DNA from 3 places in the Chloroflexus aurantiacus J-10-fl genome. Region 3 is predicted to be linked to each of the others. Evidence: riboswitches for the same ligand, from Rfam matches in the RefSeq annotation. Region 3 holds a riboswitch; each other region holds the start of a gene.

Region 1 (7,230 bases), 2.1 Mb from region 3:
CGGCAAAGCAGAACAACCTTCTCTACTTGTATATTGCAGTTGGCGTCGTTGCAGTGATTGCCATTACGGGTCTGGTCGTCCTGCTGACTCGCAACAACACCGAGGTGAAGGCGCCGACAGCGCCGGTTGGACGGACGGAAGAGGGATTTTACTATAAAGGTGATCCAAACGCAGCGGTCAAGGTAATCGCTTTCGAGGATTACCAGTGTCCGGGATGTGCCTACTTCAGCCGTAATCTGGCCCCTATCCTTGAGCGCGACTACATCAATACCGGTCGGGTACAGTTTATCTATCACGAACTTCCGCTCACCAATATTCACCCCAACGCCGTTGCCGCCGCCGAAGCCGCCCGCTGTGCCGGCGATCAGGGTAAGTATTGGGAAATGCACGATCAGCTTTTTGCCAACCAGAGCCTGTGGGCCCAGCTAAGCTCGCCGCTGAATGTGTTTAGTGGCTACGCAGGACGTATCGGTATCGACCGGGCGGCATTTGACGCCTGTATGCAGGCCGGCACGCACCGCGAAGCAATTCTGGCCGCCGCCCAAGAGGCCGCAGCCCTCGGTGTGCAGGCGACGCCGTCATTCAGCGTCAATGGTCAGATTGTCGACTCGGGTCGCCTGTTTACCGCTATCGACGCAGCGTTACGAGCGGCGGGACGATAAACAACACGCCACTTCCTGACAGAGGTGAAGAGTCTGTGAGATCCCGCTGTCAGGAATGTGGCGACGATCTTCAGGCAGAGCAGAGAGAAGTTATCTCATACCTGTGCGAGTGCTGTACAGAGATAACTTTGTCATTCTTTGCCGGGATTATCTTGACGCGCTGTCGCTGTCGGCCTATAATGGGCCGGCTTTTTCGATACGAGTGAGGAGCACGCAACCGTGCAGAACCGTAACATTCTAGCGCTTATCATCACGATCATTGCGACTGGTCTGGCACTGGCGATTAATTTCGCACCCAACAACACCTTCCTGGGCCGCGATGTCAGTGTGCGGCTTGGGCTTGACTTACAGGGTGGGATTCAGGTGCTGTTGCGCTCAGCCGATCCCGATGCCACTGCCGACGAGATTGCCACGGCGGCGCGTGTTATCGAGCAGCGGGTTAATGGTCTCGGTGTTGGCGAAACGGTTGTTCAGCAAGCGGGAAATAACCGCATTATTGTTGAGCTGCCAGGGGTAGCCAATCCCGAACAGGCTATCGAGACCCTGCGCGGCACCGGCCGGCTCGAGTTCATCGACTCGCAAGGGGAATTCCTGGCCGACGGCGCCATTGTGCGGACATCGAGTAGCCCCATTCCGCCACCTCAGTTGCTCGAAAGCAGAAACATTACCGATCCTACCACCCTCGGCCCTATCTACCAGAGCATTACTGATGGTGCCGATCTGGACACCAGTGCCGTACAACCGACCTTCTCGCAGGGTGGCACCCTCGGCAGTCGTCCGGCCGTCTCGTTTGCCTTCCGGGGTGAGTCAGCACAGCGGCTGGCATCCTTTACCGCAGCGAATGTTGGCCGGCCAATGTGTATTGTGCTCGACAACACAGTTGTGAGTTGCCCGGTGATTAATGCTGCGCTGACGGACGGTTCTGGAATCATTGAAGTGAGCAACGAGGACGAGCGAACCCGTATCTTCAATCAGTTGAAATACGGTGCCCTGCCGGTACCCCTGGTAGTCGAGACAAGTCGTACTGTGACGGCAACCCTCGGTCAGGAGAGTGTACAGGCCAGTATCACTGCAGGAATTATTGGGCTGGCAGTAGTCGCTATCTTCATGATCTTGTTCTACCGCGGCCCAGGATTGATTGCAACGGTGGCGCTGCTGATTTACACGATTATCAGCTTCGCGATTTACCGTCTGATCCCAGTCACCCTGACTCTGCCGGGCATTGCCGGTTTCATCCTTTCGATTGGATTGGCGGTTGATGCCAACGTCTTGATCTTCGCCCGTCTACGCGAAGAGTACCGTCGCGGTCGTGACATTCGCAGTGCGCTCGAACTAGGGTTTGTCGAGTCGTGGCCAGCCATCCGGGACTCGAGTGTTTCAACGCTGATTACCAGCATTGTCCTGTTTATGTTTGGCAACAGCTTCGGCGTCAGCCTGATTAAGGGCTTTGCCCTGACCCTGGGACTTGGCATCGTCGTTAGTCTGTTTACGGCGCTTGTTGTGTCGCGAACCTTCCTGCGGCTGGTACTGCCTCTGTTCAGCGATGAACGAGCCTGGTGGTTTGGTGTAGATCGCCGCGAGCCATCACCAACGGTACAGACCGCCGCGTAACAGGAAACGAATTCGGTCGATCACACGGACACCGCGCAATACTGGAGTAACGCCTGTATGGAACATCTCGTCCGCCGTCGTTATTGGTGGTTTGCCTTTTCACTGCTGATTATCTTGCCCGGCCTGTATATGCTCTTCCTGCACCCGTTGCTGACGACGGGACGACCGGGAATTGGCTTACGACCGAGCATTGACTTCGCCGGTGGCGCATTGTGGGAATTGCGCTTTCCCGATGTTACGCCTGAGACATTAAGCACCGACCGGATCGCGCAGGCTTTTGCGGAGGCCGGCTTCGAGAGCGCACAGGTTCAGCTCAGCCCAACGGTGATTGACGGCCAACCGGTAGCTGCCGCGCTGGTGCGAACACGACCATTGAGCGAGTCTGACCCAAATGCCGAAATCGATGCCGTTACGAAAGCCCTGACCGACGCTTTTGGCACAGTCAGTCGTGAGCGGCTAGAGAGCGTTGGGCCAACAGTCAGTGCCGAGTCAACGCGCAGCGCTATCATTGCCGTGCTCGGGGCTTCGTTGATCATTCTGCTCTACCTGACATGGGCGTTTCGCAAGGCGCCACATCCTTTTCGTTACGGTGTCTGTGCCCTGATTGCGATGCTGCACGATGTGTTAGTCGTGCTAGGCATTGCTGCTATCCTGGGAGCTACCATCGGGTTAGAGGTTGATGCTCTCTTCCTGACGGCCTTGCTCACCACACTGAGCTTCTCGGTACACGATACGATTGTGGTGTTTGATCGCATCCGTGAAAATCTAATCAATCGTCATCCCGCCGAGACGTTCGATGACATCGTGAACCACAGTCTGGTGCAAACCCTGCCACGGTCGATCAATGCGCAGTTGACGACCTTCTTCACCCTGACAGCGCTGCTGCTGTTTGGCGGCGATACCATCCGCAATTTTGTCTTAATCCTGCTTATCGGGTTGGTCAGCGGAACGTACTCGTCGATCTTCAACGCGGCGCAATTGCTGGTGGTGTGGGAGCATCGCGAGTGGCGCAACTGGTTTAAGCGTGGCCGCCAGGATGAAGTAGAGGTTCGCTCAGGAGCATAGAACAGAGTATAAAAGTTACCTTCAGTACGGGGCAGGTTCGCGACCTGCCCCTTTTCTGTCACCGGCAACAACGACGTGAGTGAAAACCTGGCTTCTGTACGCCAAAATACCCCGACACACTGATCGTATCGGAGGAATGGCCCAGCCGCGTGCAGTATAGATTGAGGTGTGAGGCGATACTACTTGCTGCAAACCCGCAATCATGCTATAATCGCAGACAACGTTCGCGTGCGGCGCCATGGTGCGTCGGCGAACTTCAGATGCTCATCGAGATGGGCTGAGGGACTGGCCCGATGACGCCCGGCAACCCCCGCCAGGGAAGGTGCCAAATCCAGCGGCAATGGATATCATTGGCCGAAAGATGAGAGGAACGAAGTCTATCGGAGCCTCTCGCCGTGCGAGTGGCTCCATCTTATTGCGACGCCTATGGAACTCCGCACAGTCTGGTGGGAAAATGACGCAGTCTGCCTGATCGATCAGCGCAAGTTACCACACACGATGGAGGTTGTGCGCTGCACCGATCTGGCAGCAGTTGCATACGCGATTCGGAGTATGCAAGTACGTGGTGCACCAGCCATTGGCTGCACTGCCGCATACGGTATGGCCCTCGTCGCGCAGCAAAGTGTTGCGCTTACCCCTTCAGCACTCCTGACCGAACTCGTCCAGGCCAAAGCAACGCTCGATTCGCAACGCCCAACCGCCGTCAATCTGGCGTGGGCCACCAGCCGCATGCTCCGCCGGGCGGAGGCGGTGGCAAGCGAAGGAGTGGAAGCGATCAAACACGCGCTGCACGCTGAGGCAGAAGCGATCTTTGCTGAAGACCTGGCAATGTGTCACGCCATTGGTGAGCATGGGGCGTCATTGATCCCGCCACGAGGTCACGTCCTCACCCACTGTAACGCTGGTGGGCTGGCAACAGCCGGTTATGGTACTGCCCTGGCCCCGATCCGCACCGCCTTTGCCCAGGGGCGGCCTGTCCATGTCTTTGTTGATGAGACGCGGCCATTCCTGCAAGGTGCCCGATTGACGGCGTGGGAACTCTTGCAAGCCGGCATTCCGCAGACGTTGATCACCGATAATATGGCTGCCTTTATGATGCAGCGTGGGCAGATAGATTGCGTGATTGTCGGTGCGGATCGCATTGCAGCTAATGGGGATGTCGCAAACAAAATTGGTACATATGGCCTGGCAGTACTCGCACGCTACCACAATATTCCCTTCTACGTCGCTGCACCCTCTTCAACCATCGATCTCGCGACAGCAAGCGGCGCCGATATTCCGATTGAAGAGCGTGATCCTGCCGAAGTCACCCACATTGCCGGCGTAGCAATTGCGCCCCAGGGTGTGCGAGCTGCGCATCCGGCTTTTGATGTGACACCAAACGAATTGGTGACAGCGATTATTACGGAACGGGGCATCGTGCGACCGCCATATCTGGCCGCATTGCGTCAGCTTGAGAGTGGGCGATGAGCAGGTTCGGAGCACTGTTACCGGCCTGTCAGCCACTCTTGCGCGGTGGTCTCCCTCACCAGAGCCTGGCGCAGGCTGCACAATTGATCTGTCGCTATCAACCGCAAACGCCGGCATGGCCACTCCCGCCTCCCCGGACACTGGCCGATACCCCATTCGCTCTGGCAGCGCAGGGCTTGCCGGGCATTCAGATTGATATTGAGCGTGACCGTTTGATGGTCGATCAGGCTATCCTGGAGCAGGAAGCAACAAAGGTGAGTCTGGCATACCTGCGCGGCGATACACAGCCGGCTGCCCTGACCGGTTCGGCCTACACCGCGTTGGAAGAGATCTTGCGTCGATTGAACGCAGAAGACCGCCAACCCCTACTGTTGAAATATGAGACCATTGGCCCGGTGAGCCTGAGTCTGGCTTTAACCGATGATCACGAGCGACCACTGGCTTACGATCCGGGATGGCGCGAGATCATTCTCCAATTCTGTAGCCTGCGCGTCATCTGGCAACACGAACAAGTCCAGGGCTATGCAGATCATCGTCTGGCAATGATTGAGGAGCCATTCCTTGATGCGCTCTCCACACCGTTATGTCCATTGACCTGGGAGGATGGCCTCGACATGCTTAACCGCTTTCTGGCCGACTTACCTTCCTGGCGTGGCATCTTTCTGAGCGGTCACGTGCGTTGGTCAGAGATACTGCATTTGCCGGTTGATGTCATCGGTCTGCATGTAACAGAGCAGCTCGACTCATTATTGAAAGCTACGTCGGCGCTCACCGAATTCCTGACCGATGGTGGCTGTCTGGCCTGGGGCATTATTCCAACTGAACATCGGCAGATCGACACCGCAACGGCAACCGATTTGCGCGATCAGGTGTTAAAGGGAATGCAGCAGGTGGCAGAGACAACCGGTGTCGCCTTGCACATTGTGCAGCAACAATCATTTCTCTCATTTACCGGTAGCTTGAGCTATATGAGTCCAGCCTATGCTGAGCAGGCGTTGCAGCTTTGTAGCGAAACAGCGCACTTGATGCAGCAGGCAATAAGTGTTAGCAATCAATAAAATATCGAAATTCCGCCTGGTGCGGGCTGAGCATGAGGAGCAGACGCTGTGAAAATTGTAGTCACCGGTTCCCTGGCCTTTGATTACATTATGGACTTTCCCGGTTATTTTAAAGATTTTATGCTAACCGATAAGGCACATATCATTTCGGTTAGTTTTCTTGTAGATTCGATGCGCAAGTTGCGCGGTGGAGTAGCCGGAAATATTGCATATAATTTAGCGCTTCTCGGTGAACGCCCACTCATCGTTGGTACCGCCGGCCATGATTTTGGTGCTTACCGCGAACTCTTAGAAGAACACGGGGTTGACACCAGCGGAATTACAATTATTGAACATGAGTTTACCTCCTCGTGTTTTATTAATACCGATCAGGCAAATAATCAGATTGTGGCATTTTATGCCGGCGCCATGGGGCACGATCACCATAACACCCTGATCAATCGTGGTCTGACTGCTGATGATCTGGTGCTCATCTCGCCGACCAATCCAGACGCTATGCGTCGCTTTGCGCTTGAATGCCAGCAGATGGGGGTACCGTACATCTTCGATCCGGGCAAGCAAACACCCCGCCTCGATGCTGATTTGCTGACGGTGGGCCTGAAAGGGGCGCGCGTCCTGATCAGCAACGACTATGAGTTTGGGATGATGGCAAAATGTCTCGGCATCAGTGAAGCGGAGTTGATCGCCCAGGCCCCAATCACTGTGGTCACTCGTGGTGTCGAAGGATCGCACATCTACGTGGATGGACAACTGGCTGCCACTATTCCGGTTGCACCGGTCGCTGAAGTGCGCGATCCAACCGGTGCCGGTGATGCCTATCTGGCCGGGATTGCCTTTGGTCTGGCCCGACAATTGCCACTTGACGTCACCGGACGGATTGCGGCCCTCTGTGCAGCGTATGCGATTGAAGAGCGTGGCTGCCAGGAACATCGCTTTACCCCCACCCAATTCGCGCAGCGTTATCGAGAGGCATTTGGTCACGATCTGCCGCACGACCTCTTTTCACTACGGGAGGCAGCATGAAGTGGGGGATATTGAGTGCAGGTCGGATTGCCCGTCGCTTTGCTTCCGCTGTGGCAGTATCAGCGACCGAGCAGGTTGTTGCCGTTGCAGCCCGTGATGCCGAACGTGCGACCGCCTTCGCCGGCGAATTTGGGATCGCTCGCGCCTATAGCGACTATGAAGCCTTGCTGAACGATCCCGACGTTGAGGCGGTGTACAATGCGCTGCCCAACAGCCTGCATGCACGCTGGTCGATTGCGGCGTTGCAGGCCGGCAAACACGTGCTGTGTGAAAAGCCGCTGGCGACGACCCTGGCCGATGGCCTGGCGATGGCTGCCGCAGCGCAGGCGCACCGACGTTTG
Region 2 (7,230 bases), 2.6 Mb from region 3:
GTTACCACACTCCCATTCAAACACAATATTGTTGGGAGCTGCTTCGTGAATCTGGGGGGCGCCGGGTTCAACCGCCTTACGCGCATCGACAACTGCCGGCAGCGGCTCGTACTCGACCTCAACTGCATCAGCAGCGTCACGTGCAATATACCGATCTTCGGCAACCACCATCGCCACCGGATCACCGACAAGTGCTACCTTATCGACTGCCAGGGCACGTGGCGGAACCGGATAATTCTTCACCCCAGCCGCCTGCCATGCTGCCGGCATTGGATTTATGTCAAGCATATCCTTGCCGGTGAACACCGCAACAACACCCGGCATTGCCAGAGCGCGACTGGCATCAATCGAGACAATCTTCGCGTGGGCGTGTGGGCTACGCACCAGCGCGATATGGAGCATTCCCGGCAGCTTGATGTCGTCGAGGTAATTGCCGTGGCCGGTAATCAGCTTCGGATCCTCACGGCGCTTGAGCGCCCGTCCAACCAATCGCTCCTTCATTTCGGTAGCGGTCATCCTTGACTCCTCACTAGGTTCTGTGTGAACTTCTGTCGGACGGATTAATCAGCGGCCTGCATTGCTGCCATCTTCTCGGCAGCGTAGCGCACGGCACGGACAATATTCTCGTACCCGGTGCAGCGACAGAGATTACCTTCAAGACCGTGGCGAATCTCTTCTTCGGAGGGATTGGGGTTACGTTTGAGCAGATCGGCAGCAGCCATGATCATGCCAGGGGTGCAGAAACCACATTGCAAGCCGTGCTTCTCCCAGAAACCTTCTTGCAACGGGTGCAACTGAACATCCTGAGCCAGACCTTCGATGGTGGTAATCTCGGCACCATCACACTGAACGGCCAACGTTGTACACGACTTCACACTGACCCCGTTAATGTGAACCACACACGCACCACACTGGCTGGTGTCGCACCCAATGTGGGTACCCGTCAGATTCAGATGCTCGCGCAGGTAATGAACCAGCAGCAGGCGGGGTTCGACCTCGCTGGTATGGCGAACACCATTGACCGTGACCGTAATCGTTGTCACTCTCCAACCTCCTCGTTGTCTGCGAAACGAACAACCAGACTAATGTTATGACGGGCGAAAACGGCGGGACAGCGTCGTGAGTGGTGCCGCCCGATCAGGTAAGCTATTGTGATGGTGTCACCTGGTCAGCGTCGTTGACCGAGTAGATAGCCGAGTAAGAAGGCGACGATCACCCAGGGCACCCATGGGCGCTCTTTCAGAAAATCCTCTACTACTCCTAGAGCGACATCAATTTCGCTAAGCCCTTCTCCTGCCGGCACGTGAATCGTGCGGCGGAACGATGGTGTTTCCGGTTGGGCTGAGGCCGGTGCTTCCCTTACCTCGGCGGCAGGTGCTGATGTCGATGCAGCAGGCGCTGAAGCCGGTGCAGATGTAGTGGTTGACGTTTCCGTCGCCGATTCGACAGGTGCTGCCACCGGAGGTGTCTCAGGTGCAGCAGGTGCTGCCGCCGGCTCGGCAACAGCTTCACTGCCCGATCCACCGGCGCGGCGAGCTTCGATCTGCGCTGCCAGCGCCTTCAGACTCTGCGAGATAAGCGTCTTGGCAGCACCATCGAGCAACCGCTGACCAACACTCGCAATTGTGCCACCTATCTGTGCTTCGCCACCGTAGTCAAGGATCGTGTGGCCGTTTTCTTCGCGAAGCTGAATACTACCAGAACCCTTCAGAAAGCCATTGCTTCCTTTTCCATCAACATGAATTTCGTATGACTCAGGTGGGTGCAGATTGTCGATCTTGACCCGTCCACTGTACACACCACGAACGGCTTGCAGACCGATCTTCAACGTACTTTCATATTCATTCTCGCCGACCTGTTCGAGACGTTGACAACCGGGGATGGTGCGAGCCAATACCTCTGGATCATTCAGTGCGGCCCACACCTCCTCACGACTGGCGGCAAATGTGTAATTACCGGCGATCTTCACACTCACTCCTTGTTGACCGGTTCAGATGCACCAAGCCGGACAACCTCTATCGAAGAGCGATCCCTGCTGATCACCTCACAACAGACACAGTGACGGCGATCAGGGTTGCAGCAATAATTCGGTATACGTGCAACGGTGACTATATGTAGCTTCAGATATGGGTTCCATATCTATCCTACCTAATAGTAAATGCTTTGTCAAGGCAAAAGAATGGCGATGCTGGTGCCTGCTTACGAAGTGATACGGTTTGCAAAACCGTGAACCACGCATCGTCCAAAAACTATCTGGTCGCGCATCGGGAATACGCTCCCCAAAATACTTGACAAAGATACGTCGCATAGTTTATATTGGATACCGTTGTATGGTGCAGGCGACACCATCAATGTACCTCAACAACACACACGCACTCATCCAGAGCGGTGGAGGGACCGGCCCGTTGAAACCGCAGCAACCCTCGTATGCGTCGCCGCATACGAACGGTGCTAAGTCCGGCAGAGGTGTTCTGGAAGATGAGCGACGTGGAAGAACGGCTTAGTGCAACGATTTCACGCCCTCATCGCACGTTGAGGGCGTTTTTGTTGCCTGCAATCTGGCTTATCTGTTTTGAGGAGGTTGTTATGTCTGATGCTCCGCGCTTCACCGGTTTTGAAACTCTCGCCCTGCATGCCGGCCAAACCCCCGATCCGACCACTGGGTCGCGAGCTGTTCCTATCTACGCCACCACATCCTATCAATTCAAAGACACAGACCATGCAGCACGCCTGTTCAATCTGCAAGAGTTTGGTAATATCTACACTCGCATTATGAATCCGACCACCGATGTCTTTGAACAGCGGATGGCGGCACTGGAGGGCGGAGTAGGTGCGCTGGCGCTGGCATCGGGGCAGGCCGCTGAAACGCTGGCTATTCTCAACCTGGCCGGAAGTGGCGACAATATCGTCGCATCCTCTGACCTGTATGGCGGCACCTACAACCTCTTCCGTCATACATTACCAAAGTTAGGCATTACGACTCGCTTTGTTGATGCCCGTGATTACGATGGCTTTGCCGCTGCGATTGATGGGCGTACCAAAGCCTTCTTCCTCGAATTAGTCGGCAATCCACGGCTTGATGTGCTCGATCTGGAGCGCATTGCCGCAATTGCGCATGCGCAGGGTGTGCCGGTCATCGTCGATGCGACCACGGTCACACCGTACCTGTGGCAACCGATCCAGCACGGCGCCGATATTGTGATTCACTCGGCAACCAAGTACATTGGTGGTCATGGCACGGCTATCGGAGGCATCATTGTTGACAGTGGTAAGTTTGATTGGGCAGCCAGTGGCCGTTTTCCCGAATTTACCAATCCCGATCCGAGCTATCACGGCCTGATCTATACCCAGGCTTTCGGCAACCTGGCGTACATTATCAAGGCACGAGTGCAAGGGCTACGCGACATTGGGGCTGCGCTTAGCCCATTTAACAGCTTCCTGTTCCTGCAAGGGCTGGAGACGTTGCCACTCCGGATGGAACGACACAGCAAGAATGCGCTGGCAGTGGCCCGTTATCTGAGTGAGCATCCCAAAGTGGCGTGGGTCAACTACCCCGGTCTTCCCAGCCATCCAAGCTATGCCCTGGCTCAGAAATATCTGCCGCGTGGGCAGAGTGGGATTGTTGGCTTCGGCCTGAAGGGTGGGCGTGCCGCCGGACGTACCTTCATTGAGCGGTTACGGCTCTTCTCGCACCTCGCCAATATTGGCGATGCCAAGAGCCTTGCGATCCATCCGGCAACCACCACCCACAGCCAGTTGACGCCGGAAGAACAATTGCTGACCGGCGTGACCGACGATTATGTCCGGCTCTCGATTGGCCTGGAGACGATTGACGATATTCTGGCCGATCTTGATCATGCCCTGGCAGGAACCCCATCATAGTGTTGGATCAGAGAGCAACGACAACGGCGTCGCTGCTCTCTGATACCGGCAAGGAGCAACGACAATATGGAAGCAATTGTGCAGGCGCCAACCCCAGAGGGGGTTGGCATTGTGCGTACTCAACGGATGCATTGGACAACCCCCCTGACCCTTACGAGCGGAGCGACGTTAGGTCCGATCACTCTGGCGTATGAAACCTACGGTGAACTGGCTCCGGATCGCTCGAATGCCATCTTGATTCTGCACGCTCTGTCTGGCGATGCCCACGCTGCCGGGTTTCACAGTCCAACCGACCGCAAACCCGGCTGGTGGGACGCAATGATCGGGCCGGGTCGTCCGTTTGACACCAATCGTTACTTCGTGATCTGCTCAAATGTGATCGGCGGCTGCCGTGGCTCAACCGGCCCGTCAAGTCCACACCCGTCTGATGGACGACCTTACGGTTCACGCTTTCCCCTTATCACCATTGAAGATATGGTGCATGCGCAACAGCGTCTGATCGATGCGCTGGGCATTGATACCCTGCTTGCCGTGGCGGGTGGCTCGATGGGTGGATTTCAGGCACTGGCCTGGACAGTAGAGTATCCGCAACGGGTGCGTGGCGCCATCCTGCTGGCTACCAGTGCCCGCTCTAGCCCCCAGACTGTGGCCTGGAACTATATCGGTCGGCGGGCAATTATGGCCGATCCGCGCTGGCGAGGCGGTGATTACTACGATAGCGATGCGCCACGTGATGGGCTGGCAGTAGCCCGCATGCTCGGTCACATCACCTATCTGTGCGAAGAAAAACTGGAACAGCGGTTTGGCCGTCGGGTTGATGGTGATGCGCTCGATTTAGGGCCACGGTTTGCTATCGAACACTACCTCGAACATCAGGCGGCGCGCTTCAACGACCGCTTCGATGCCAACTCGTACCTGGTGATCACGCGGGCGATGGACAACTGGGATCTGACAGCACGGTATGGATCGCTGACAGCCGCCTTTGATCTGACCCGTGCCCGTTTTCTGGCCCTGGCGTACAGCAGCGATTGGCTCTACCCACCGGCAGAAACGTATCAGATGGCGGCAGCCGCGCAAGCTGCCGGTCGTTCATTCACAACCCATCTGATTACCACCGATGCCGGGCATGACGCATTCCTGACCGATGTCGCAGCGCAGAGCGAGCTGATCCGCGATTTTCTGAACAGACTGATGACAGAATAGTATGGCGTATGGGTTGTTTTTTTAATAGTTTTTTTATGACTCATCCGGTTGCGCATGCACTGATCTACTACATATAATGTATAGGCGTCATCGGCACCGGATAGAGGGCACCCTTGAAACGTTCCAGAAGGCTGCTGACACAGTGGTTGCGGTTGCCTGTGGCTAAACGGCTCCTCATTGCAGGAACGCCGTTCATTATGTTATTTCTCGTGTATGGTGTGGTATGGGAATATCGAGGGTGGGGTGTAGTACTAACAATCCTTACCATCATTCTGATGATCGGGTTGTGGCAATATTTCCAGCATCGGATCACAATCCAGCAACAGCGCATCCGCGAACTTGAGCAAGAATTGGCAGATGCTCAGGCTGTAGCTGCTCTCGCAACCCGTACCAAAAGTGCGTTTCTGACAAACATCAGCCACGAGTTACGGACACCGTTAAACACGATTATTGGTTATAGTGAATTGTTACATGAAGATGTGCTTGATGAGCGACTCGCCGTTGATGAGGTGCGTGAGCGGCTGGAGCGCATTCAGGCTGCGGCCAGGCAGTTGTTGAGCCTGATCAACGACATCATCGAACTGGCGCGGCTGGAGGCCGGTGATGTTCCGTTGAATTATGAACCATGGCCAATCGGGTTACTGATTAAAGAGGTTTGCGCCACGATTGAGCCACTGGTAGAACAGCAACAGAATCGCCTCGTGGTTGATGTACAACCAGACCCTGAGATGGTTGTTCACATCGACCGTAAAAAGGTTCGTCAGGTGTTGTTGCACCTCCTGGATAATGCCGTAAAGTTCACCCGGCAGGGCGAAATCAAATTCATCGTTACAATTCGGCGAAGTGATGATGGAACTGAATTATTGATCTGTAACATCAGTGATACCGGTGTCGGCATGACTGCACAACAACTCGATCTGCTATTTGCACCGTTTACCCGCTTCGATGAACCACTCACGCAGCGATCCAGTGGTGTCGGTATCGGTCTGGCCATTGCTCACCGGTTATGTCTCCTAATGAATGGAACGATTGCCGTTACCAGTCAGCCCGGTAGCGGTACAACGTTCTTGATTACGCTTCCCCTGCCTTCTGATCAGACTGACACCCTGAGTGACACCTATGACTACCAAACTGAACTCAATGCGTCTTCTTGAACGTCATCACATCGCGTACACTGTGCATGAGTACGAATACAACGATGCATACGACGCGCAAACAATTGCCCGGATGATCGGGGTGCCGGCAAGTCAGGTATTCAAGACCCTCGTTGTTGGTGGTGCCGGTGTGCGACCAATTCTGGCAATGGTTCCGGCTGACGCACAACTGTCACTGAAGCGCCTGGCAGCGCTGATCGGCGTCAAATCGCTTGATCTACTCCCGCGCGCCGACGTCGAGCGTCTGACCGGCTTACAAATTGGCGGGATTGGTGCGTTGGCGTTAACCGCAAAAGGGTGGACATCGTACCTCGATGAGTCTGCACTGCAATATCCGGTCGTGTATGTCAATGCCGGAAAGCGGGGCATACTTCTCGGATTAGCACCAACCGAACTGGTGCGCGTGGTAGGGGCAAAGGTTGGTGCAATTGCTGAACGAGGATAGGGAGGGAGTTTCCTGCCGGAACTTCGGTCTGGTTCAGGCCCTTGCAGAAGAGGATGTGTTTGGTATCGATAGTTGATACCTGCGGGGCAATCGGCTACGATGCCGCCTCAATTCTATCAAGTCTCTCTGGGGCTTTGGTCGAGACAGAACTGCGTCGGCTGCGTGGTGATGCGTAGAGTCCTATACAAGTTCCAAATCACCCTGGTACACTGGAACAGTCTTTGCCGGACTGATGTCCGAGTTGCACGGATAGCCGGCCTGTGCTAGAATACGGGCGATGGCGACGTAGCAAAGTGGTAATGCAGCGGTCTGCAAAACCGCCATTCGCGGGTTCGATTCCCGCCGTCGCCTCCAGATGAAGTCCGTAACGAGAGGTTAATTGCCTCTCGTTCTTTGTTTCACGACAGAACATGCGAATACTCTGTGCCCTGACCTACTATCGTCCCTACACCAGTGGTCTTACCATCTATGTTGAACGACTGGCTCGTGGCCTGGCCCGTCGTGGTCATCAGGTGACGGTGCTGACCTCGCAGTACGATCCGAGTC
Region 3 (7,230 bases):
CGAAGATCGCAGCAATCCCCTGCCCACCACCGATACACATCGTGACCAGGGCATAACGGCCACCGGTGCGGTGTAGTTCGTGAATTGCTTTGACGGTCAAAATACAGCCGGTGGCGCCAATCGGGTGACCGAGGGAGATACCACTACCATTGGGATTCGTGCGATCAGGCGGCAACTCCAGATCGCGGATCACAGCCAGCGCCTGCGCTGCAAAAGCTTCGTTGACCTCGAAAAGATCAATATCACTGATGCGCAAGCCGGTGCGCTCAAGCAGGCGTCGTACAGCCGGTACCGGGCCAATCCCCATATACTTTGGCTCAACGGCTGCGTGGCTGTAACCGACCAGACGCGCCAGCGGCTTGTAGCCACGCCGCTCAGCGGTGGCCCGATCCATCAGCACTACCGCCGCTGCTGCATCATTGATGCTCGAAGCATTGCCGGCCGTCACCGAACCATCCTTCAGAAACACCGGGCGGAGCTTGGCCAGCTTGTCGATGGTCGTATCGCGGCGTACCCCTTCATCAACCATGAATTGGGCGGTACCACCCTTGACCTTAATCTCAACCGGCACGATCTGATTGGCGAAACGTCCTTCGTCAATCGCCCGCGCTGCGCGCATATGGCTCTCGTAAGCCAGTTGATCCTGATCTTCGCGGCTGATTCCCCACTTTGCCGCCACGTTTTCGGCAGTTACCCCCATATGGCAATCGTCAAACGGGTCGGTTAGGGCACCGACCATCATATCGACGACCTTTGAATCATTCATACGGGCACCGAAACGCATGGCCGGCAAGCTGTACGGGCCACGGCTCATACACTCGGCACCACCGGCAACGGCTGCTTCAGCATCACCTTGCAAAATGTATTGGGCCGCCGACACGATAGCCTGCAACCCACTACCGCAGAGCCGGTTAAGCGTTAGGGCTGGAGTCTCTACCGACAGACCGCCGCGTACCGCCGCATAGCGAGCCAGATACATATCATGCGGTTCGGTATTGATCACGTGCCCGAAGACCACATGACCGATTTCGTTTGGTTGCAGGCCAGAGCGGGCAACTGCTTCACGGGTAACCAGTGCCGCCAATTCGGTTGGCGGAATATCCTTCAAACTACCACCAAATGTGCCAATGGCCGTGCGCACGCCGCTGAGCACCACGACCTCTCGCTTCTCGCTCATGACGACCTCCTTGCGACGGATCGCCGGGCGACTCCGCCAGTTACTTGCCGAACTTCAAGGAACACGTACAATTATATCAGGATTAGCAACAAGGAATGGGTTGAGAAGATCTGTCATCGTTCATCGTGCCAAACCACGCCCGATCATTTCGATTTCGGCGGGGAGTAACCCGACTGTAACTTCATGTGGTATATTTCACACACTTCATACAACAGATTTCCTCATCAACCCAGCAGGAGGTCGGGCATGGTTCAACGCAGCGCAGCGATGAGCAATGTAGCGCTAAAGGACAATCGACAGGTCACCATTCGGGCACTCGTGGAAAGTGACCGGGCAGCGCTGACAGAATTTGGCTTAAGTCTTCCCAAAGATGATCTCCTCTATCTGGAAGAAGATTTTACCAACCCCGAAATTATTACCCGCCTGGTAAATGCCTCGTTCGCCGAAAACTGGCGGCAGATGGTGGCCATTGCCGATGATGGCTCAATCGCTGCCTATGCATCAGCACGCCGGGTACCGGGCTGGTCGAACCATGTCGCCGAACTTCGCCTGCTCGTCAAGCCGGGATGGCGGCGCTGTGGCCTTGGCATGCAGATGGCGCAGGCCATTGTCGAAGCAGCTCGTGATTTAGGTGCGCAAAAGGTGACAGTAGCGATGTTAGCGGCGTTGAAAGCCGGTCAGGCCATCTTCTCGCGCCTGGGATTCGCGGTTGAAGGTCAGTTGACACGCCACGCCATTGATCGCAACGGCGATCTGCACGATGTGGTGATTATGTCGGCGTTTTTGAAGGTGTGATCATCCAATACAGGCAGCAACAGTCTCACGTCTCATCTCTGGCACAGTGGCAGGTTACGAACCCGATATTAAGAGCGGCTCTTTTCCCTGTCAATGTTTTACGGAGATTATGAATGAAACGTTTTTTGAGCGTATTACCCAACGACGTAAAACGGCCATTGCGTAATGCTCGTGACTTTGTGATTAGAGTGAAAAACCTGATGTTATACCAGGGCAAAAACCATTTTTGCCCTGTTTGTCAGAAATCATTACGTGCATTTGCACCTTACGGTCGGTCACGCCGTAAAGGTGCTTTGTGCATTTATTGCGGTTCTTTAGAGCGTCATCGGCTATTATGGCTCTATTTAACCCAAAAAACTGACTTGTTTGATGGCAGACCAAAGGATGTTCTTCATATTGCGCCAGAACCATGTTTCAAACCAATCTTTCACCAAAAGCTAGGGTCTGGTTATATCACGGCTGATCTGAACGACGATCACGTGATGGTAAAAATGGATATCACGAATATTCAGTATCCTGATGCGTCCTTTGATGTGATACTGTGCAGCCATGTTCTCGAGCATGTGCCAGATGATCGAAAAGCCATGCGCGAGTTCTGGAGAGTCCTGAAACCAACCGGTTGGGCAATCCTGTTAGTGCCGATTATGGCCGAAGTGACGTTTGAGGATCCCAGCATTGTCGATCCACAAGCACGATTTATTGCCTTTGGACAGGAAGACCATGTTCGTGTGTATGGACGAGATTTTCCCGACCGGTTACGTGGGGCAGGTTTTACTGTGCAAACAACCACGGTTACCGATCTCGTCCCCGACCCTGAAGCAGCCGTGCAGATGGGTTTAACCAAAGATAGTGGAGAGATCTACTTTTGCACAAAACTTCCCGGGTAATTGTCTGTGCTTCCCCCATTGACAACAACCTGTTCCCCTGCTATACTCACCACCAATTGCAGAACGCTGCACTCATCCAGAGCGGTGGAGGGACCGGCCCTGCGAAACCGCGCCAACCCGGCGGAAGTGAACCTGACGGGTGGCAACTCCGGCAGCATAAAGCTGGCAGATGAGAGGAGAGCGGCGTCTTCCCGTTAATCGGTAGAAGAACGTCATCTGACCTCTCGTCGCCTTGATGAGAGGTTTTCTTATGGCTATCGATCAGTTTACCGGACCCAGTACGGCCGCAGTTCACGCGGGTGAACCGCGTCAGCGTGCATTTGATGCCATCACCCCACCGGTTGTTCACAGTGCCACCTACACCTTCCGTGATAGCGCTGAGTTGATCGCTTTCCAGTCAGGCGACCTGGAGCGTGAAGAGTACGGTCGCTACGGCAATCCGACTGTACGAGCCGTTGAAGCGCGATTAGCCGCTCTCGAATCACCAACGGCACCTGCCGCAGCACTGCTTTGCGCTTCCGGGATGAATGCATTAACGACGGTGATGCTGGCACTTCTCCCATCAGGAAGCCACGTTATTCTGACCGATGACGGTTATCGGCGCACCCGCCAGTTCGTGCGTACCATGCTGGCCCGGCTGGGTGTGACGCATAGCGTTGTAGCTGCCGCCGATCCTGCCGCGATTGCGGCTGCTATCGAGCCGGGACGCACTCGCCTGATTGTTACGGAAGCGCCTACCAATCCTTACCTGCGGGTGATCGATCTGGCTGCCGTGGCAAGCATTGCCCGCGAGCATCGGATTAAGACGCTCATCGATGCCACCTTCGCTACCCCCTACAATATGCGGCCACTGGAATACGGGATCGACCTGGTGGTGCATAGCTGTAGCAAATATCTGGCAGGTCACAACGATCTGCTGGCCGGTGTGATCATTGGTCGGCCACCCATCATCAGTGCGCTGCGCGAAACTCAGGGTATCCTCGGTGGTATCTGTGATCCGCATACCGCGTATCTGCTCGGTCGTGGGTTGAAGACCTTCGCCCTGCGCATGGAGCGCCACAATCACAATGGTCAGGCAGTAGCCGAATTTCTGGCCCGTCATCCACGGGTAAGCCGGGTGCATTATCCGGGATTACCCGAACACCCCGACCACGCCGTCGCCCGTGCCCAAATGCGCGGCTTTGGCGGCGTTGTCTCATTTGAAGTAGTCGGCGATTTGCAGAGTGCCATGGCTGTGGTCGACCGGTTGCGTCTGCCGTACATTGCACCGAGCTTTGGTGGTGTTGAAAGCCTGGTTGAACAACCGGCACTTATGAGTTACTATGAATTGAGTAGTGAAGAACGGCTGGCGGTGGGTATTCGCGACAACCTCATCCGCCTTTCGTGCGGGATTGAGGATGTGAGTGACTTGATCGCCGATCTGCAACAGGCTCTTGCCGACGAATAACCTATGCATTCTACCCTTCAGCGCCGGCTCGCTGCCGGCCAGATTGTCGTTACCGGCGAGATTGCACCGCCAAAGGGGGCGGCACGTAGCCATCTCGAAGCATTGGCCCGCAACATTCGCGATTATGTCGATGCGGTCAATTTGACCGACAACCAGCGCGGTATTGCCCGCATGTCGTCGCTGGGTGGGAGTGTCATTTTGCAACAACTCGGCATTGAGCCGATCATGCAGATGACCTGCCAGCATCGCAATCGGATTGCCCTGCAAGCCGATGCGCTCAGTGCAGCGGCCCTTGGTGTTCGTAATTTACTGGCAATGACGGGTGACCATCCCCGGATTGGCGACCATCCAGAGGCCAAAAATGTCCTCGATCTCAATTCATTCCAACTGATCCGGGTCTTACGCACGCTACGCGATCAGGCGACGTTCCAATCCGGTACGCCGCTCAAAGAGGCGCCACGATTCTTTATCGGCAGCGTCGCGAACCCCAATGTTGAACGGGCTGCCCGCCTTGAGAAAAAGATCGAGGCCGGTGCCGAATTTGTCCAAACGCAACTCATCTTCGATGTCGGGCGATTCCGGCAGTGGATGGCCGATGTACGCGCAGCCGGTTTACACCAACAGGCGTATATTCTGGCCGGCGTGATGATCTTGCGTCGACCGCACTCGGCCATCTACCTGCGCGATCACCTGCCCGGTACCCTTATGCCGGAGACGGTGATTGAGCGAATGCAGCGGGCTACCGACAGCGAAGCGGAAGGGATCACCCTGGCTGCCGAACTGGTCAACGAGCTACTCAGCGTAGAAGGTGTGGCCGGCGTTCACATTATGTCGGTTGACTGGACGCGGGCGATTCCACGGGTCGTGGAACAGGCCGGTCTGTTACCCCGGCCACCGGTACCGTCAACCGAAGAGAATGTGCTATAACATATGTAGTACATGCTGATCGATGAAAGTACCACTATGGCTATCATTTTAAAATCTCCTGCCCAGATAGAACTCCTACGTGCTGCCGGTCAACTGGTGCGGCAGACGTTTCAGGTGCTGCGTGAGCATATTCGGCCAGGGGTAACGACGGCTGAACTCGATGCAATTGCCGAAGAGTTCATTCGCTCGCACGGGGCCGAGCCGGTATACAAAGGGTATGTACCCGCCGGACGGCGGAACTACATTCCCCCTTTTCCAGGCACGATCTGCGCTTCGATTAACGACGTGATTTGTCACGGTATTCCGAGCAAGCGTGATCGCCTCCGCCAGGGTGATATTGTCGGCATCGATATCGGGCTACGCCTCAACGGCTGGATCGGCGATGCGTGCGAGACCTTTGCTGTCGGCGAGGTTGATGATGAGACGCAACGACTCCTCGACGTGACCCGGCGTTGCCTTGAATTGGGGATTGAGCAGGCACGGGTAGGCAACCCCTTGCGGGCAATCGGTGCCGCAATTCAGCGCCACGCTGAAGCGAATGGCTTTTCGGTGGTGCGCGAATATACCGGTCATGGCCTGGGGCGTAATCTCCACGAAGAACCGACCATTCTGCATTACGACGATCCCCAGCAGACCCGCAAAATCGTCGCCGGGATGGTGTTCACAATCGAACCGATGATCAACGCCGGCACAGCCGCAACTAAAGTTGATCGCGATGGCTGGACGGTGCGCACTGCTGATGGCAAGCGGTCAGCGCAGTTCGAGCATACGCTGGCTATCACCGAAGAAGGGCCGATTATTCTGACGGCCTGAGCAGGAGGGGGATCAACGATGACGCTCGAAGAAGCTTTGATCGCAGCACTCGCTGCCGGTGATCGATCACGTGCCATCGAGATCGCGACCGAGTTGCATGCCCGTGGTATCGATGTACAGGCTATTGAGGCTGCACTGGCTGCCCAACCTCAGCTTGAAGAGCAGCTTTGGGCAACGCTCAACGAAGTTATCCCGATTTCACGGCGCGCACTAAAGCGACGAGCGATCCGTGCCGCCGAAGAACGGGATTGGGGGAACTGGGAAGAAGGGCGTCGTCGTTGATCTGGAGAAATGCGTATCCTGCGCTCTCACCCGACCTGCTATTGCACCCGGTAGATGACGATGGTCTGCTCACCACTATCGTCGCGAAGCATGATTTCTACCTGATCAGGACGGAGTAATCCACGCGACAAGGGATCGTAATTCGGCACACCCTCGATATAGTAGTAGTAGACGTTGCCCTCGTAGTGGAAACCCCGCACATTACTTGAGCGCACGAAAACTCCTGGTTTGACTTCGATGACGGGATCGATGATCAATCCGCTAAGACGACCCTGAATTTCATCGGTCAACCGAGACAAATCCGGTGTCGTGGTCAACGACGGGCGCGGTGGTGCGGATAACAATAGCCAGACAAGTACGCTTAGTAGCAGGCACAACTCTAACCCCACCATGATAAAAAAGAGGTTAGCGCGACCTGATCGCCAGAGATTCGTTATGGTTATTCGCTGCTCTGCCCCAACCGACGCCATTGGCTTGATCATGACGATTTCCTTGTGCACGTGACTGGATACCGGTTCTTGTGACTGTCATGCAGGCCAGGAAGTTAAGTGAGTATAGTGTAACAAACCACCGTAACCAATGCCATAGGTCTTCGGTCATATTTTGCTGAGAATAATCAACGTATCTGAAAGAACGTATCTCACCACTCTACCGTTACCGATGCCAGATGTGGCCGAAGATATGACATCAAGTGAGTTTCGCGATCAGAACTACACCACCACCCGACCAAAGCGCATCAGTTGCAACAATCTTTTAGATGAGAGGGTCTCATTACTGTCGAAACAGATACGGTACAATCTCTTGTGGAGTTTTCTCGTCTCACAAGCATTTTCTGCACAATGCCTGCCTGTAGCGCTTAATAGACGTACAATAGCTCTGTAAAGTTCCATCTATAGGATTAT

Evidence for each region. Region 3 has a riboswitch for S-adenosylmethionine ahead of CAUR_RS07610 (trans-sulfuration enzyme family protein). Riboswitches for the same ligand answer to the same signal wherever they lie in the genome.
Region 1: linked by a shared signal. The riboswitch ahead of mtnA (S-methyl-5-thioribose-1-phosphate isomerase) and the one ahead of CAUR_RS07610 (trans-sulfuration enzyme family protein) in region 3 are both predicted to bind S-adenosylmethionine.
Region 2: linked by a shared signal. The riboswitch ahead of CAUR_RS18225 (homocysteine synthase) and the one ahead of CAUR_RS07610 (trans-sulfuration enzyme family protein) in region 3 are both predicted to bind S-adenosylmethionine.

The regions. Positions count from the first base shown of each region.
Region 1 covers NC_010175.1:4,065,703-4,072,932, reverse strand. The annotation lists gene CAUR_RS15940 (DsbA family protein) at 1-662, shown strand, start outside; gene secD (protein translocase subunit SecD) at 882-2,273, shown strand; gene secF (protein translocase subunit SecF) at 2,331-3,338, shown strand; SAM riboswitch class I at 3,600-3,706, shown strand; gene mtnA (S-methyl-5-thioribose-1-phosphate isomerase) at 3,765-4,808, shown strand; gene CAUR_RS15920 (uroporphyrinogen decarboxylase/cobalamine-independent methonine synthase family protein) at 4,805-5,866, shown strand; gene CAUR_RS15915 (carbohydrate kinase family protein) at 5,915-6,889, shown strand; gene CAUR_RS15910 (Gfo/Idh/MocA family protein) at 6,886-7,230, shown strand, end outside.
Region 2 covers NC_010175.1:4,649,199-4,656,428, forward strand. The annotation lists gene CAUR_RS18210 (xanthine dehydrogenase family protein molybdopterin-binding subunit) at 1-516, opposite strand, end outside; gene CAUR_RS18215 ((2Fe-2S)-binding protein) at 561-1,043, opposite strand; gene CAUR_RS18220 (SRPBCC family protein) at 1,169-1,969, opposite strand; SAM riboswitch class I at 2,374-2,485, shown strand; gene CAUR_RS18225 (homocysteine synthase) at 2,587-3,882, shown strand; gene metX (homoserine O-acetyltransferase MetX) at 3,949-5,085, shown strand; gene CAUR_RS18235 (sensor histidine kinase) at 5,244-6,239, shown strand; gene CAUR_RS18240 (aminoacyl-tRNA deacylase) at 6,205-6,684, shown strand; tRNA gene CAUR_RS18245 (tRNA-Cys) at 6,964-7,038, shown strand; gene CAUR_RS18250 (glycosyltransferase family 4 protein) at 7,095-7,230, shown strand, end outside.
Region 3 covers NC_010175.1:2,012,608-2,019,837, reverse strand. The annotation lists gene CAUR_RS07625 (acetyl-CoA C-acyltransferase family protein) at 1-1,177, opposite strand, end outside; gene CAUR_RS07620 (GNAT family N-acetyltransferase) at 1,424-1,972, shown strand; gene CAUR_RS07615 (class I SAM-dependent methyltransferase) at 2,086-2,859, shown strand; SAM riboswitch class I at 2,929-3,035, shown strand; gene CAUR_RS07610 (trans-sulfuration enzyme family protein) at 3,110-4,306, shown strand; gene CAUR_RS07605 (methylenetetrahydrofolate reductase) at 4,310-5,233, shown strand; gene map (type I methionyl aminopeptidase) at 5,270-6,046, shown strand; gene CAUR_RS07595 (hypothetical protein) at 6,065-6,328, shown strand; gene CAUR_RS07590 (hypothetical protein) at 6,367-6,810, opposite strand.